3 linked regions of the Thiosulfativibrio zosterae genome follow. The protein of the gene in region 1 interacts with the protein of each later gene in a pairwise test. Links are inferred from orthologs where the notes say so. Each region holds a gene or a part of one and is shown in the gene's direction. Other genes may lie near its edges.

The links.
Region 2: the proteins of dnaE (region 1) and holA interact in binary tests that used the Escherichia coli proteins (3 or more experiments, as listed by UniProt). The link is inferred for Thiosulfativibrio zosterae from one-to-one orthologs.
Region 3: the proteins of dnaE (region 1) and dnaQ interact in binary tests that used the Escherichia coli proteins (3 or more experiments, as listed by UniProt). The link is inferred for Thiosulfativibrio zosterae from one-to-one orthologs.

What each region holds. Positions count from the first base shown.
Region 1 is NZ_AP021888.1:1,382,335-1,388,738, forward strand. The notes cover bases 115-4,140. They hold dnaE (DNA polymerase III subunit alpha), read left to right. Parts: upstream 115-442; coding sequence 443-3,940; downstream 3,941-4,140. Other genes in these bases: aat (leucyl/phenylalanyl-tRNA--protein transferase), read right to left, coding at 115-323; THMIRH_RS06350 (L,D-transpeptidase), read left to right, coding at 3,981-4,140. Outside these bases: more of aat, read right to left, coding at 1-114; more of THMIRH_RS06350, read left to right, coding at 4,141-4,457; nikB (nickel ABC transporter permease), read left to right, coding at 4,482-5,405; THMIRH_RS06360 (ABC transporter permease), read left to right, coding at 5,402-6,202; THMIRH_RS06365 (DUF6868 family protein), read right to left, coding at 6,220-6,404. UniProt on the Escherichia coli protein: DNA polymerase III is a complex, multichain enzyme responsible for most of the replicative synthesis in bacteria. This DNA polymerase also exhibits 3' to 5' exonuclease activity. The alpha chain is the DNA polymerase catalytic subunit.
Region 2 is NZ_AP021888.1:2,029,620-2,035,117, reverse strand. Bases 996-3,898 are described here. They hold holA (DNA polymerase III subunit delta), read left to right. Parts: upstream 996-1,890; coding sequence 1,891-2,907; downstream 2,908-3,898. Other genes in these bases: THMIRH_RS09370 (glutamate-5-semialdehyde dehydrogenase), read left to right, coding at 2,919-3,898; THMIRH_RS09380 (LPS-assembly lipoprotein LptE), read left to right, coding at 1,313-1,894; leuS (leucine--tRNA ligase), read left to right, coding at 996-1,311. Outside these bases: more of leuS, read left to right, coding at 1-995; more of THMIRH_RS09370, read left to right, coding at 3,899-4,172; THMIRH_RS09365 (DNA-J related domain-containing protein), read right to left, coding at 4,174-4,782; nadD (nicotinate-nucleotide adenylyltransferase), read left to right, coding at 4,781-5,464. UniProt on the Escherichia coli protein: Part of the beta sliding clamp loading complex, which hydrolyzes ATP to load the beta clamp onto primed DNA to form the DNA replication pre-initiation complex.
Region 3 is NZ_AP021888.1:1,837,274-1,842,726, forward strand. What follows is about bases 949-3,806. They hold dnaQ (DNA polymerase III subunit epsilon), read left to right. Parts: upstream 949-1,955; coding sequence 1,956-2,657; downstream 2,658-3,806. Other genes in these bases: THMIRH_RS08470 (amidase), read right to left, coding at 949-1,238; THMIRH_RS08475 (FKBP-type peptidyl-prolyl cis-trans isomerase), read right to left, coding at 1,472-1,897; THMIRH_RS08485 (GGDEF domain-containing protein), read left to right, coding at 2,769-3,806. Outside these bases: THMIRH_RS08465 (gamma-glutamyltransferase family protein), read right to left, coding at 1-43; more of THMIRH_RS08470, read right to left, coding at 36-948; more of THMIRH_RS08485, read left to right, coding at 3,807-4,025; THMIRH_RS08490 (IS481 family transposase), read right to left, coding at 4,135-5,169; rnhA (ribonuclease HI), read right to left, coding at 5,292-5,453. UniProt on the Escherichia coli protein: DNA polymerase III is a complex, multichain enzyme responsible for most of the replicative synthesis in bacteria. The epsilon subunit contain the editing function and is a proofreading 3'-5' exonuclease.

The sequences.
Region 1 (6,404 bases):
GAACAGTTTTCCATCACTTTTTCAAAAGCCGTGTCTAAAGTCACCGTAAACTTTTGTTTACGAATCACTTTTATTAAACTTTTACGAACAATTAAATTCTCTAAAAATAAAACAGAACGCGGATTGGGTGACCACCATAAGATGGGGTCGTCTTCATTAAACCAAGGGAAAATACCTTTTTGATAGGCATTTAACAACCATTCAGGCGAGAGGTCGCCCCCTATGGCCAATAATCCATCTGGGTCGGTTAAGGCCAGTTGCGTGGGTGGAAACAGCACTGGATAAGGGTCAAGCCAAAAAGGTTTTTGAATAGGTCTGGCCATAAATGTCAACAAAAAACGGTGTTATAAAAAAGCCTATTTTGTCAGCGTTATCAGACAAATTGGCATAGAATACACCGCATATTATAAATAAAATCACCTAAGACGATACGCCACTTTCTATGACGCAATTTGTACACCTTCATGTTCACTCAGAATACTCTGTGATTGACTCAACACTTAAAGTGAAACCTTTGGTTGGTTTAGCCGCAAAAAATCAACAACCTGCTTTGGCTTTGACTGACCATATTAACTTGTTTGCGTTGATAAAATTTTATGGCGCAGCCATGAGTGCAGGGGTAAAACCCATTATTGGCGCCGATGTTTGGATTGAAAATGATGCCGGTGAAGTGTTTAAAGTGGTGCTGTTATGTCAAAACACCCCAGGTTATTTGAATTTATCGCATTTAATTTCACAGGCCTATTTAAAGAACCAAAAAGTCATCGACAACCAAAACCGTGCTTTGATTAAACAAAGCTGGTTAGCGCAAGGCAATGAGGGGTTAATTGTGCTGTCCGGGGGCCGAGAGGGCGATGTGGGGCAAGCCATCTTGGCAGAAAAACCCAATTTGGTGGCTTCTCGTTTAAAGTGGTGGCAACAATATTTTCCAGAGCGTTTTTATCTAGAGTTGGTGCGCACCGGCCGTGAAAACGAAGAAGTCTATATTGCCGATGCACTCGAGGTGGCATCGCGTTATGAGATTCCGGTGGTGGCCACCAATGATGTGCGTTTTGAAGAGCCTGAAGATTTTGATGCACATGAAGTGCGAGTTTGCATTAACGAAGGCTTTGTATTAGAAGACCCCAATCGTCCTAAGCGTTATTCTGAAGAACAATATTTTCGCAGTTCAGAAGAAATGATTGAGCTGTTTAAAGATATTCCAGAAGCCATTGAAAATACAGTAGAAATTGCTCGGCGTTGTAGTTTAAGTTTAACACTAGGTACTTATTTCTTACCGGATTTCCCGGTGCCAGAGGGCATGACCGAGGCTGAGTATTTTATTGATGAATCGCAAAAAGGCTTGGAAGAGCGTTTAGCGTTTTTATATGGCCATTTATCAGCGGAAGAATTTGCAGAAAAGCGTAAAGAATATGACGAACGCCTCAAGTTTGAGCTCGACATCATTATCCAAATGGGATTCCCCGGTTACTTCTTTATCGTTGCCGACTTTATTCAATGGGGTAAAGATCATGGGGTTCCGGTGGGGCCAGGGCGGGGTTCGGGTGCAGGTTCTTTGGTGGCTTATGTGCTTAAGATTACCGACCTTGACCCGCTTGAATATGATTTGCTGTTTGAGCGTTTCTTAAACCCAGAAAGGGTTTCCATGCCCGACTTTGATGTCGACTTTTGTATGGATCGTCGTGATGAAGTGATTGACTATGTGTCACGCAACTACGGCAAAGACCATGTATCGCAAATTGTCACTTTCGGTACCATGGCTGCCAAAGCGGTGGTGCGTGATGTTGGGCGAGTGCTGAGTTTGGGATATGGCATGGTAGATGGCATCGCCAAATTGATCCCCAATGATTTGGGTATTAAGCTCAAAGACGCTCTTAAGCAAGAAGAACAATTGCAACAGCGTTATGACACCGAAGAAGATGTTAAGCAACTCTTAGACTTGGCGCTCAAGCTCGAAGGCACTGTGCGTAATACCGGTAAACACGCCGGTGGCGTGGTGATCGCCCCCAAACCACTGGATTATTATTGCCCCATTTTGTGTGATGCTGATGGCAATAGCGTGGTCACGCAACTGGATAAAAACGATGTGGAATATGCAGGCCTGGTTAAATTTGACTTCTTGGGGCTGCGAACCCTCACGATTATCGACTGGGCTTTGCAAGAAATTAACGCCGGCAAAAAACCGGGAGACGAAGGGTTTGTGGATATTGCGCGAATTCCGCTGGATGATCCGCAAGTTTTTGAGTTGATTAAAACGGGTAAAACCACGGGGATTTTCCAGCTGGAATCTTCGGGTATGCAGAACCTCATTGTTAAACTAAAACCCGACTGTTTTGAAGACATTATCGCTTTGGTCGCCTTGTTCCGTCCCGGGCCATTGGATTCGGGAATGGTGGACAATTTTATTGCCCGTAAACATGGTAAAGAAAAGGTTTCTTATCCAGATGCGCAATATCAGCATATGTCGTTGCAACCGATTTTAGAGCCGACCTACGGGATTATTTTGTACCAAGAACAGGTCATGCAAATTGCACAGGTCTTGGCGGGTTATACGCTTGGCGGTGCGGATATGCTGCGTCGTGCCATGGGTAAAAAACAACCTGAAGAGATGGAAAAGCAACGCTCTATCTTTAAAGAAGGTGCCATCAAGAATAATGTCGATGGCGACCTAGCGATGAAAATTTTCGACTTGGTAGAAAAGTTTGCCGGTTATGGATTTAACAAATCTCACTCCGCCGCCTATGCTTTGGTGTCTTATCAATCGGCCTGGCTCAAAACGCATTTCCCGGCTGAATTTATGGCTGCACAGATTTCATCAGATATGGACAACACCGACAAGGTGGTTCACATGGTCAATGAGTGTTATTCGATGGGTTTAAAAGTGCGTCAGCCGCATATTAATGAATGCCAAATCCACTTTAAAGCCGTCAAAGGCAAACCTAAAGGTCAAGAAGAACTTTATTATGGATTGGGTGCGATTAAAGGCGTGGGTGCTGCGGCGTTAGAGGGCATTATTGAATCGCGTCAGCAAGATGGGCCTTATAAAGACTTGTTTGATTTTTGTATGCGTTCCAATAAAAAAGCCAATAAACGCGTTATGGAAGCTTTGATTTTGTCTGGGGCATTTGATTGTTTGCATGATAATCGTAATGCTATGTTAGAAAGCTTGCCAATGGCAATTCAAAAAGCCGAACAAAAACAAAAAGATATTGACGCGGGTCAAAGCGATTTGTTTGGCGATTTGATGGCGTTTGAAGACGAAAATGCCGATACTTTGTTGGATGTTGCTCCTTTTATCGACAAGGTTAAACTCAAACACGAAAAAGAAGTCTTGGGTCATTACATGACAGGCCACCCAATTCATGCCTATCGTCAAGAACTGGATGCTATCGTTGGATATCGTTTGAGCAGTTTAAAACCCGAAAAATGGAACAAACGCTGGGCGGCAGGCTTAATTGTTGAAACCCGCGCTAAAGTGACCAAATCCGGAACCAAGATGGGGTTTTTGGCATTAGATGACCAGACGGCGCGTTTAGAAGTGGTTTTAAAACCGGCGGTATTTGAGTCCTCTAGAGAAATTCTCAAAGTCGATACCGTGGTATTGGTTTTTGGCGAAGTGGCGGAAGACTCTTTTAACGGCGGTATTAAACTGGATGCTGAGCAGGTGGTTTCTTTAGCAGAATATCGGGCTGAAAAGGCTCGTGCCATTAAAATTCAAGCCAATGAGCAGACAGGCCTGGTTAAAATTGAGCAACTTTTAGCCTTGTTAAACGACTATCGCGTTGAACAATCGGATAGTGGATTGCCTTTGGTCGTCAATTATCAAAATGCCCAAGCAACCGCCCAGTTGGTCAGTCAAGAGGGGTGGTATTTATTACCTGAAGATGATTTATTAGATGTGTTGCGCAGTCAAGGTTGGCAACCTGAAGTGGTTAACTAGGCTAAGAACTCATCAGGTTGAAAAGGTTAAAGGTGCAATTTTGAAACTGGTTATCTCGGTATCACAACAAACAGCGTATCTTCTTGATGGCCTAGAGGTCATATTGGAGTGTGCCGTCAGCACCGCTTTAAATGGCGTTGGCTGTGAGAAAGGTTCCAACCAAACCCCTTTAGGAAAACACCTTGTGCGTGCCAAAATCGGGCAGGATGAACCGCTAAATGCGGTATTTAAAGGTCGTCGTCCAACCGGTGAGATTTACACGCCAGCTTTAGGCCAAGCCTACCCCAACAGAGATTGGATTTTAACCCGTATTTTATGGTTATCCGGCACGGAAAAAGGCAAAAATCGTTTAGGAAGCGTCGATACCATGCAGCGTTATATTTATATTCACGGAACCCCCGATACCGAACCGATGGGGATTGCACTCTCTCATGGTTGTATTCGTATGCGCAATAGCGATTTGGTGAAGCTGTTTGATTTAATTGCTGTTGGCACCCCTGTGGTGATTGAAGCATGATGGGTGATTTATGAAGGCTAATTTATGATCAGCTATTTAATGCGCTTAGGAATTAATGTGGCCTTTATTTCCTGGGTGGTGGGTTCTTTGGTGTTTTTATTGATTCATCTGGTGCCTGGTGATCCGGTGGCGGTGATGTTAGGCGATTGGGCCAGTCCGGCGGATGAAGAAGCCTTGCGTGAACAGTTAGGGTTAAATCTACCCTTAACCCAGCAGTATCTAAATTATTGGTTAGGGTTGGTGCAAGGTAATCTGGGGCAGTCGTTGTTTTTTAATCAACCTGTGTCGAGCTTAATTGGTGAGCGTTTTCCCTATACCTTGCAACTGGCATTATCTTCTTTGGCGATTGCTTTATTGATTTCTTTTCCGCTGGGCTTATGGGCTGCTTTGAAAGCAGGGCGTTGGCAAGATCATATGGCAATGACCGTGTCTTTAGTTGGGGTTTCTATTCCAAACTTTTGGCTAGGACCTATGTTGATTTTAGCTTTTTCGATAGGTTTGGCTTGGTTTCCTGTGAGTGGTGCAGAACAACCTTGGGCGTGGGTTTTGCCCTCAGTGACCCTGGGCACCGCCTTGGCTGCCATTCTTGCGCGGATGTTACGTGCCTCTTTACTAGAGATTTTTCATGAAGATTACATCCGCACCGCACAAGCCAAGGGTTTATCGGCTTGGGGCGTTTATGGCAATCATGCGCTCCGCAATGCATTATTACCCGTGGTGACCATTTTGGGATTACAGTTAGGCACGCTCTTAGGCGGAGCGGTGATTACCGAAGTGGTGTTTGATTGGCCGGGCTTAGGGCAACTTTTGGTGGAGTCGATTCAGCGTCGTGATTATCCAGTGGTGCAGGCATGTATTTTAATTATCAGCGTGGCTTACATTACGGTGAATGGATTAACCGAAATTGTCTATGCCGCCTTAGACCCTCGGATTAGGTTAGCCAAATGATGAATCGCTTCGCTTATTTGCTACTGATTATTTGGGTTTTGATGGCCTTAGGCGCGTTTGCGATAGGCGAGTCGGCTAATCAGGTGAACCTTGCTGGGTTTTTAAAGCCACCTTCGACTGATGCTTTACTGGGAACGGATGAATTAGGGCGATCTGTTTGGCAACGCTTGGTGTTAGGGGCGCAAACTTCTTTTGTGGTGGCGCTGGGCGTGGTGGTTTTTTCTGCCATTATTGGCACCACAATTGGCGTTTATTCGGCCTATCAAGGTGGTTGGGTAGATAAGCTGATTACCAAATTGATTGATGTATTTTTAGCGTTTCCGGGTTTATTATTAGCGATTGCCCTTGCTGCAATCTTAGGACCCGGCATTGAGAATGTGGTATTTGCATTGGTGGTGGTTGGCTGGGTGGGATATGCGCGTTTGGCGCGGGCGCAAACCCTCAGCCTAAAACACCGTGAACATATTTTGGCCGCTAAAGCCTTGGGTTCGAACACCTGGGTGATTATGACCCGTCATTTAATGCCGTTGATTTTAGCGCCCCTAGGGGTGGAGGCCACCTTTGGCATCGCTGGAGCGGTTATTTCTGAAGCCGGTTTAAGTTTTTTAGGATTAGGGGTACAAGCCCCAGATGCCTCTTGGGGCAGTATGATTCGGGAAGGCACGCGGTATTTATTGGTCGCTCCGCATTTGGTGCTCGCACCCGGTTTGGCCTTAATGCTGGTGGTGCTGGCGGTGAACATCGCCGGCGACCGATGGCGAGACAGTTTGGATGTTCGCAGTCGCCAAAGTCGTTAGTGCTTAAAGCCTAATTCCTAAAGCCAAAGTTTTAAAACCAAATAGGGGGTTAAGCCAAAAATGACGATGAGTATTTTATAAATGGCTAAAATCACAAAATAGGTCTGTGAAAATTGTGCTTCGGTCATTTTAAGTAATGGACAATACCATCGACAAATCAGTGGCTGAGCAAACAGCCAAATGGCAAAACTTAACAGTAAAA
Region 2 (5,498 bases), 650 kb from region 1 along the record:
TGCCCAATTCCGGTGATTTATTGCCCAGCTTGTGGTGCGTTACCCGTGCCAGAAAAAGATTTGCCAGTGTATTTACCCGAAGATGTGGTGCCAGATGGTGCGGGTTCGCCTTTGGCTAAACTCGACAGTTTTAAAAAATGTAATTGTCCGCAATGTGGCGGCCCAGCCAATCGTGAAACCGATACCTTTGACACCTTCTTTGAATCGTCTTGGTATCACGCACGCTACACCTCGCGCAACAGCACAGATGGTATGTTAGATAAAGCAGCGGCCGATCATTGGTTGCCAGTTGACCAATACATCGGTGGGATTGAGCACGCTATTTTGCATTTATTGTATGCGCGTTTCTTCCACAAGTTGATGCGCGATGAAGGCTTGGTGTCTTCTGATGAGCCGTTTAAAAACTTGTTGACTCAGGGCATGGTGTTGGCCAGTAGTTGGTTTAGTGCCGACGAAAGTGGCAAACAAACTTGGTATTCACCGTTAGATGTAGAACCGATCACCGATGAAAAAGGCGGCGTAATAAAAGGCAAGCTCAAGTCAAATGGCATGGAAGTGCAGTATGGTGGTGTGATTAAAATGTCGAAGTCAAAGAATAACGGCATCGATCCCCAAACCCTAATTGACCAATATGGCGCAGACACCTTGCGCTTGTATATTATGTTTGCCGCACCGCCAGAACAAACTTTGGAATGGTCGGATTCAGCCGTGGAAGGCGCATCGCGTTATTTAAATCGCGTATGGCGTTTGGTGCAAGGCTTTAGCGCTCAAGGAAGCGTGCCCGCTGCGCAAAGCAGTGAAGGTTTAGATAAGGTGCAAAAGGCCTTGCGTTTAAAAGTGCACAGCACTTTGCAAAAGGTGACTGATGATATGGGGCGTCGCCTCAACTTTAACACCGCGATCGCCGCCACCATGGAGTTGCTCAATGAACTCACCAAATTCCAAGATGACTCGGCTTTAGGCAAAGCCGTCATGCAAGAAGCGCTTGAGCTGTTGGTGTTGATGTTGTCACCCATGGCACCGCACATTGCCCAAAGCTTATGGATTGCTTTAGGCAAAGAAGGCTTGGTGGTTCAGCAAGCTTGGCCTAAGCTAGATGAAAGCGCCTTGGTGAAAGATGAAATTGAAATCATGGTGCAGGTCAATGGCAAATTGCGCGGCAAAATAGAAGTGGCAGCCGATGCGGATAAAGCCATGATTTTAGCAATGGCAAAAGCCTGTGAAGGTGCCGCTAAATATATTGATGGATTTGAAATCGTCAAAGAAATTGTGGTGCCAGGTCGTTTAGTTAATATCGTGGTAAAAGGGTAAGATGCTTAATAATCTTCAAAATCGCCCCAAAACTAACCAGGCCTGGTTAGTTTTGGGCGTTTTTTGGGTGTTTTTAGGGTTATTAAGCGGTTGTGGCTTTCATTTAAAAGGCTTAAACCAAGTCGGCACGATGAGTTTTCAAACCGTAAAACTGTCTGCGGCATCTGGTGTTCGCGCGGATTTGGTGAACGCTTTAACGCAGCAACTTAAAATGTCGGGTGTAGAAGTGGTGGATGGTTTGGCGCAAGCGGAACTGGAGATTCGCTTGTCGCCTACGCAGACTCAAGCGTCGCGAACCAGTTTAACGGCGCAGGGAGATACGGCTTCTGAACTGATTAAACTCTCACAGCCTTTCAGTGCTTGGCAGGTTGCCGACAATACTTTAGTGGTAGAAGCCACGGCCAGCAGTTTTCGGGATCGTCGTTTAGACAGCGCCGCAGCATTAGCAGCAAATCAAGAACTGAAAAGTTTGCAAAAACAAATGGTACAAGAAGTGGCGTTACAGATGATTGATCGCATTTCACGAGCCAGCGCCCGTGCCAACGCGAATGCAGAATCTAAAAAGGTTCCCGCCACACAATGATTGTTGCCCCAGCCTTTATTAAACAACTGCAAGCCGCTCAGCTGACTATGCCGCCGATAGTGCTGATTTATGGTGAAGAGCCGCTTTTGATTCGCCAGTCGTTAGATGCGTTCCGTGCGTTTGCTAAAAACCAAGATTATTTGCAGCGTGACACCTATGAAGTCGATGCCAAATTTGATTGGCAATCGCTTGAAATGGATACCCAAGCCGGTTCTTTATTTGCCGAACGCCGTTTGATTGAATTGTCGATGCCCAGCGGTGCACCTGGAAAAGTCGGGGGCGATTTCATTCAAAAGTGGGCGCAGTTGCGGCATGATTCACCACCTGAAATTGTGCTGGTGATTTTGTGCGAAAAGTTGGATGGCAAACAAACCAAAAGCAAATGGGTGCAGGTGATTGAGCAAACCGGTTTGGTGGTGCAATCTCGACCTATTGAATTGAAAGCCTTGCCTGCCTGGTGTCAGCAACGCGCTCTGAGCGTGGGACTGAGTTTGGATTTGGAAGCCGCGAACGTTTTGGCGGAACGGGTTGAAGGCAACTTATTAGCCGCAGACCAAGAAATGGAAAAACTCAGCTTGTTGTTTGCGCAAGGCACGCAACTGCAGGTGCAAGACATTTTAAATAATGTTGCCGACCAAGCGCATTATCAGTTATTTGCACTCAGCACCGCCGCCCTCACTGGGCAAACCGCCTATGCGTTGCAAATTCTAAATCGCCTTAAACAAGAAGGTTTAGAGGCGCCAATTATTTTGTGGTTGTTGGCCAAAGAAGTGCGCACCCTAGTGCAACTGTGCGAGTTACAGCAAAAAGTCAGTTTGGCACAGGCATACAAACAGTTATTTATTTGGAACAGCAAGCAAGCGGAATATTCCCAAGCATTGCGGCGTCAGTCGTTGCAGGGCTGGCAAGAACTCTTGCGCTTATGCACCCAAGCCGATTTTGAAATTAAGGGCATTCGTAAAGGCGATGCTTGGCTCAGTTTAAATGATTTAGTGGTAAAGATGGCTCAGTAGAGAGGATAGAGATGGATATTCAAGCGTATATGCAAACCTTAGGTCAGCAAGCTCGTGCGGCCAGTCGCATTTTGGTGACGGCTTCAACGGCTCAAAAAAATCAAGCCTTGTTGGCAATGGCCGACAGCTTGGAAGCGCAAGCTGAGTTTTTAAAAGCTGAAAACGCTAAAGATTTAGCACAGGGCAAAGCCAATGGTTTGGACGCGGCCATGTTAGACCGTTTAACCCTTACGGACAAAGGCATTGCAAGCATGGCAGAAGGCTTGCGTCAAATCGCCAATTTGGCCGACCCGATTGGCGAAATCTCTGATATGAGCTACCGCCCATCCGGAATTCAAGTCGGTAAAATGCGCGTACCTTTAGGGGTGGTGGGAATTATTTACGAATCGCGTCCCAATGTGACGATTGATGCGGCGGCCTTATGCTTAAAATCGGGGAATGCAGCAATTTTGCGTGGTGGTTCTGAAGCGGCATTTTCTAATAGAGCCTTAGCGAGTTGCATCAAAAAAGGTTTGGAATTGGCTGAATTACCCACTGCCGCAGTGCAAGTGGTCGAAACCACGGATAGAGCTGCGGTGGGCGCTTTGATTACCATGCCACAATTCGTGGATGTGATTATACCGCGTGGAGGCAAAAACTTGATTGCTCGCATCAGCGAAGAAGCGCGCGTGCCGGTCATTAAACATTTAGATGGTATATGTCATGTGTATATTGATGCAGATGCTGATGCCGACAAAGCGGTCAAAGTGGCTTATAACGCCAAAACCCATCGTTATGGCGTATGTAATGCCATGGAAACCTTATTGATTGCCGAGTCTAGGGCAGCTGAAATCCTACCAGGCCTGGTTAAAATGTATCAAGAAAAAGGTGTGGAATGTCGCGGTTGCGCTAAGGCACAAGCCATAGTATCAATGAATGCGGCGAGCGATGAGGATTGGGCGACTGAATATTTGGATGCGATTTTGTCGATTAAGGTGGTGGCGGATGTTGAAGAAGCCATGGCGCATATTGCGCAATACAGCTCTGGACATACCGAGTCCATCATTACCGAAAACTACACCCGTGCGCGTCAATTTTTAGCACAGGTCGATTCCAGCTCGGTGATGGTGAATGCCTCTACGCGTTTTGCCGATGGGTTTGAATATGGCTTGGGTGCTGAAATCGGCATTTCAACCGACAAATTCCATGCGCGTGGCCCGGTGGGATTAGAAGGATTGACGTCACAAAAATACATCGTATTAGGCGACGGACATATTCGTATTTAGGCTAGATGCATTTACGCAAGCGATTCGCCGCTAGACTGAGCGCTTGAAAGTCTGCGGTTTTGCCGCCCTTGTCGGGGTGGTGTTGTGCGCAGAGTTTGCGATATTGCTGGTTGATTTGGGTAAGACTGAGATCTTCTAAAGGGGTTTCTGGGTCGATTTCTAACAAATTTAAATCGGCTTTGAGTGTTTCATAGGGCAGGCTTTGTAAATCGAATTGCGACCAAAAATTATCCATCAGATTTTGGACATCAACGGCTTGGGTGTCTAGAAAGTGTTGATAGTTTAAATAGTAGGCACGCAGTTCATCATTTTGCGTTAGCGCATTGGAATCCGCGGTTTGCATAGGGTGCAGTTGGATATTGAGGGTATAAATTTCTAACCAACCCAGTCCTTCACTGAACCACTTGGTTTGCAGTCGATAGAGCAAGTGAAAACACAAAAAGTGTGCTTGAAACAGTTCAAGTGGTTCAAGGGAGGGTTTAAATCCTTGAAAGCCTTGTTCGGTTAAATTCTTAAGCAAAGCGTGTTCTTGAATGGCATGACCGTCTTTGAGGTGTTCAAAAAAGGCACTTTCAAGCTGTGATGGAATTTCGGGTGGATAATTTGACATGCTTGCTATAATAGCAAAAAGTGGCAGGGAGGACTTTGGCAAATTGAATGCGTTTAGCGGTCAATATATCGGCATCAATGGCGGCACATTTGATCCAATTCACTTTGGACATTTACGCCCAGCCTTAGAAGTTCAGCTGGCTTTGGGGCTAGAAGAGGTGCGTTTTATTCCGTGCTATAAGCCGGTGCATCGCGATCAGCCCAGTGTTTCAGCCGAGCATCGTTGTGCCATGATTGCCTTAGCCATCGCCTCGCAGCCGAAGTTTGTGCTGGATAAAGTTGAAATTGAGCAGGGTGGCCCTTCTTATATGGTGCATACTCTGCAAACTTTGACCAAGCGTTATCCAGCTAAAGGATTGGTTTTGATGATGGGAACCGATGCCTTTGCTAAGTTTGATACTTGGTTTGAGTGGCAAACCATTTTAAAGTTGGCCAATTTAGCCATTACGCATCGCCCAGGAGAGCCGATTCCGCAAAGCGGTGAGGTGGGGCAGTTATTTAAGAAAAGTTGGGTGCCTAAACTGACCGAACCTTTTGGTCAAATTGTGGATGTGCCGATTACCCAATTAGAACTCAGCGCAACGGCGTTGCGCAGCTATTTAAAGCAGGGCGTTTGTGTCGATTATTTATTGCCGTCACCTGTGATTAACTATATTCAACAACACCAGCTCTATCAAGAATAGGGCTTTTTATTTTTTATGGAGCATGGAATTTTCA
Region 3 (5,453 bases), 460 kb from region 1 along the record:
GGGTTGCTTGATAATGCGGTGCGGTAAAGGCAATCTTAGCCATGCCATTTCTCCAAAAATTGAGTTGCCAAGGCAATCAGTTGACAATCAGACTGGGGCGCACCAAACAGTGACATACCCCAAGGTGCGCCCTGGTCTACCAAAATCGGTAAATGCAGTTGTGGGCGTTGCGTCAGCCCAGCTAGAGCGGTTAAACCCATTAATAAATTACGGTAACTCGCCAAATCCTCAGCGCTAGAATTGAGCAAAGGCGCTGCACCCGGTGTGGTTGGCAAGAGTGCTACATGCGACGGCGTGGGTAACCAAGCATTCATTTGAGCTTGAATGCTGGCTTGATCACATCTGGCTTGTTGTTGCTGTGCCTCAGTAATTGTGCTGCACCAGTCAAACCTTTCAGCAATGTCGGAGGCAAACACGGGGCGCGTTTTTTCAATCCACTCACCATGCACCTGCCAAGCGGCGTAGCCTTGTAAAGTACGATAGGTTTGGCTTGCAAAGGTTAAAAATTCTTGGGTTAATACCACTTCATCCGTTAAATCAACCCTTGGCAAACAGCTCTGCCAGCTGGATGTCAACTTAGATTCATTGGGCCATAAAATGCCATCTTGCAATTCTGGTTTAAAATAAACCAATTGCTGAGGTGTGCTATTGAAACGTTCAACCAAGGTGTCTTTAAAAATCACTTGCGCCACTGCACTCAGCGTTGCTAAATCGCGCGTTAACCAGCCCACCGTATCAAACTCGGGTGCCAGTGCCACCATGTTATCCATGGCAATCATGCCATGAGTCGGGCGCAGCCCAAACAAGCCGTTATAACTGGCCGGAACACGCACCGAACCGCCGGTGTCAGTGCCCAGCCCGATATCCACCAGTCCACAACTGACCGCCGCCGCCGAACCACTACTGGAACCACCGGGAATGCGCTCGGGTGCAGCAAAGTTGGTTGGGGTTCCATAATGGTAGTTAATACCATTCAAACTATAAGCCAGTTCATCGGTTAAGGTTTTGCAGACCAACTGCGCACCTGCATTCAAGAGTTTATTAACACTTGAAGCCGTTGCTTTGGGAATAGAATGAGTTTCGAGCCAATGCGGGTTGCCAGCAGAGGTAGGGAAACCTGCGATATCAAATAAATCTTTAACGCCCAGTTTAAAACCACTCAATGCCCCAGCCGCCTGAGACTCAGTGACTTTAAAGTGACTTTGCAGATCTTGAAATACGCCCCTTGAAACATTCATTAACTGAATTCCCACAACTAGATTTTAAAATGTAGACACAATTGTACACAATTTGTTAATTTATTTGAAACAATAATTTTTTAAGGCATGGGCAATTTGAATTGTGACGACTTTATAAACATGAAAAATAAGCCTTAAAACAAAAAAAGCCCCTAATTTTGACCAGCACCCTGAAGGGCATAAAGCTTGGTTAAAATTAGGGGCTTTTTAAAGCTTTTAGAAGGCTAAATTAATTAGGCAACTTCGAGCACTTCGATTTTGTAATCTAGGGTTTTGTCAGCCAATGGATGATTGCCATCTAGGAAAACTTTATCGCCATCAATTTCGGTAATCACAAACTCAATGGTTTCACCGTCTGGGTCTTCCGTTTCAACCACTTCACCCACTTTTAACTCAACACTGTCGTCAAAGTTATCCGCTTCTGCATACACCACTAAATCTTCCGTTCTCACGCCATAGCCGTCTTCTGGAGAAATGGTCACACGCGCAGTAAATCCAGGCTCTTCACCCTCTAAGAATTCCTCTAGGCCGGAGATCAATTCACCTTCGCCGTGAACATAATGAACCGGTTCTCCGCCAAAAGTAGAATCGATTAACTCGCCTTTTTCATCTCTTAATTCATAATGAAAAGTGACTTCACACCCTTTTTTAATTTTCATTTTCTGATTCCTAAATCATTTAAAATAACAGCACTATTCTAACTGATGGATTAAGTTCATGCGTCAAATTATTCTGGACACCGAAACAACAGGATTCAACCCTTTAACGGGCGATAAAATCATTGAAATCGGAGCTGTTGAACTGATTAAACGCCGCTTGACCGGTAATAATTACCACCAGTATATTCAACCCGAAAGAGAAGTTCCGCCGGATGCCATTGCGGTGCACGGCATTACCGATGCCTTTTTGAAGGATAAGCCCATCTTTAAAGATGTGGTTGAAGATTTTATGAATTATGTGGCGGGCGCAGAACTCATTATTCATAACGCACCTTTCGATGTTGGTTTTATCAATGCAGAGTTAGCGCAATTACCCAAAAACCCTTGGGGCAAAATTGAAGACCATTGCACCATTACCGACAGTTTAAAAATGGCTCGCAAGGCCTTTCCTGGGCAGCGCGCTTCTTTGGATGCTTTGTGTAAGCGTTTGGGCATTGATAATTCCAACCGAACCCTACACGGCGCTCTACTAGACTCTGAAATCTTGGCAGATGTTTATTTGATGATGACCGGCGGCCAGACAGATTTAATGCTGGCCAGCGCCTTTGAAAATGCGTCGGATAAACAAACCCGCAATGTTTCTTTACAAAAAAATCGCCATTCATTAAAAGTGATTCGTGCTACGGCAGAAGAGTTGGAAATGCATCACAATAAGCTGGCGGAAATTTCAAAAAAATTTGGCGCTACCTTAAACTGGTAACAAACTGAAAACGAATTTTTTGACTTTTAACTTGGCTAATTCAACCCTTCAGTGCTTGCAAACCGTTATAATATTACTCATTAAAATTATGTAGAAGTTGCTTAACTGCCCATGAATACCATTTCTTTAGTTGATGACAAAAATGCGTTCTTAAATTATTTATCGCAAATGGCATCGGTCAATGATTTATCTAAAGCGGCCATTGATTTTCTGATTCCATTGCTTAACGCCCGCCATGGCAGCTTGTACATTAATAACCCCTTCACTGAAAAAAATAAGCTCATTTATCAGACAAATGCGCATAAACCTCGTCCCATGCCAGCACCTAAGTCGTTTGCCATCTTATATGAAAATGGACAGGCCATTATTCCGCTAATGGATGACCAAACTCTCTTGGGCTACATGGTTTTTGAGGGCTTGCAAGAAGATCAACAACCCTTGCCGGGATTAGAAATCATCAAATTTACCCTGCCCTTTCTAGCCCTCAAAATGAAAGGTTTATTGGATAAAGAAACCCTAGAACATAAATTACGCGTGATTAACCAACACCAACTCAGTTATGAGCTTTCGCCCGATGGGTATTTGGTAGATATCAGCTGCGCTTTGGCGAATGCATTAGGTTATGAGCGACATGAACTCATCGGCAAACTACCCAACTTTTTAAATACCCATGACAATGATGATGCGAATGCCATGGAAGCACAAATCTTTAAAAAAGATGGTAGCCAAATTTGGGTAAAAACCGACATAGTGCCAGCCAAAGACATTTGGGGCGACGACTCTGGACGCAAAATTTGTTTTCAACAAAACATCTCACGAGAAAAGCAAATTGAAGAAATGGCCATCAGAGATGACTTAACCAAACTTTATAATCGCCGCTTCTTTAACCAAGTGTTTGCCAAACAAATTGATAACGCCATACGCAATCACAACTATTTGGCTTTTATGATTATCGACATCGATAATTTCAAAAAATATAACGACACCTACGGACACCAAGAAGGAGATCGCGTTTTAGCGTTGGTCGCCAAAACCATCGCAAGCGCTTACAAACGCAAAGGCGATTATAGCTTTAGATTGGGTGGAGAAGAGTTTGGGGTGATTTGTAATGTTACTCACCCAGAAGACGCTGAAGTGCTGGCTAATTATTGTCGCAATGCCATTTTAGAACTCGCGATTCCGCACACCGGCAACCCTGATTTTAAATTAGTAACCATTTCAACAGGCCTGGTCATTATTGATGGCGCAAACCTGTTAGATGCGAATGAAATCTATAAAACCGCAGACATTGCTTTGTATGAGGCCAAATCCTCTGGGCGTAACTGCGTAAAAGTCGCAGGCCAAGAAGATGATATTGAGCTCTTTTAGGTCTTTGCGACTTTATTGGTACACCAAACTTTAAAAAACATCTAAGCTGTAGAAATTCAGACTTCATCTGACAGTTCCCCGTTTTTTATGAGTGTCTGTCAGTTTAAGTTTAAGCTACGAACTTTTCAGCCCATATCTTTTTGCCATCTTCCAATGTTTCCATTGGTGTTCTTCCACAACACATTTTACCTTGATGAGTTCTGTGATGGTTGTAAAAATGAATCCACTCATCCAGGTCCGTTTGAAGTTGTTCAATTGATGTGTAAATCTTTTTGCGGAAAGTGATTTGGTAAAACTCCTGCAAAATGGTTTTGTGAAAGCGCTCACAAATGCCATTGGTTTGCGGTGATTTGACTTTGGTTTTAGTGTGCTCAATATCATTTAGCGCCAAGTATAATTGATAATCGTGCTGCTCCGCTTTACCACAATACTCAGTGCCACGGTCAGTCAGGATTCTGAGCATGGGCAGTTCGTGTTGCTCAAAAAATGGTAGCACTCGATCATTAAGGGTATCTGCCGCTGTTATCGGTGTTTTGGTGGCATAAAGCTTAGCAAACGCTACTTTTGAGTAGGTATCGACAAAGGTTTGTTGATAGATTCTGCCAACACCTTTTAAGGTGCCAACATAGAAGGTATCTTGCGAACCCAAGTACCCTGGATGGGCAGTATCAATTTCACCGCTGACTTCATCGTCATGCTTTTTCTTTTCAAGGGCTACGACCTGCGCTTCGGTCAGAATAATGCCGTCGTTGGCAACCTTGTCTTCTAAAGCTTTTAAACGGTCTTTGAAGTTAGCCAGTTCATTTCTGATCCAGATACTGCGCACGCCACTAGATGAAACGAATATACCGAGTTTTCTGAGTTCATTGCTTGCTCTAAGTTGACCGTAAGCAGGATAGTCAATCGCATATTGAATAACGGCTTGTTCAGTTACTTCATCTACTCGGTTTTTAAGGTTGGGTTTCCGGCGGGTTTTATCGATTAGAGCATCAACACCACCGTCATCAACGGCAGCTTTATAACGATAGAAAGTATCTCGAGATAAGCCCATTACTTTGCAGGCTTTTGAAACATTGCCAAGTTCTTCTGCAAGATTGAGTAATCCGACTTTATGTTTGATGATTTTTTGATTAGTATTAATCATGTGAGTTTCCTTTGTTTTGATTTTGATTAGACACCTAATATCAAAACGGGAAACTTGCTCTTTTTCAAGAGCAGTGTCAGATGAAGTCGTGACTTTTACATCTAAGCTTTTTTAGCACTAACCTAAGGCTTTAATTGCTGTGCTTCATCCATGGCTTGATTGGCTAACTCATCAACCCTTTCGTTTTCTGCATGACCGGCATGGCCTTTAACCCAAGCCCACTCAACTTGATGCTTTTGCACTGCCGCATCCAATCTTTGCCATAACTCTTTGTTTTTAACGGG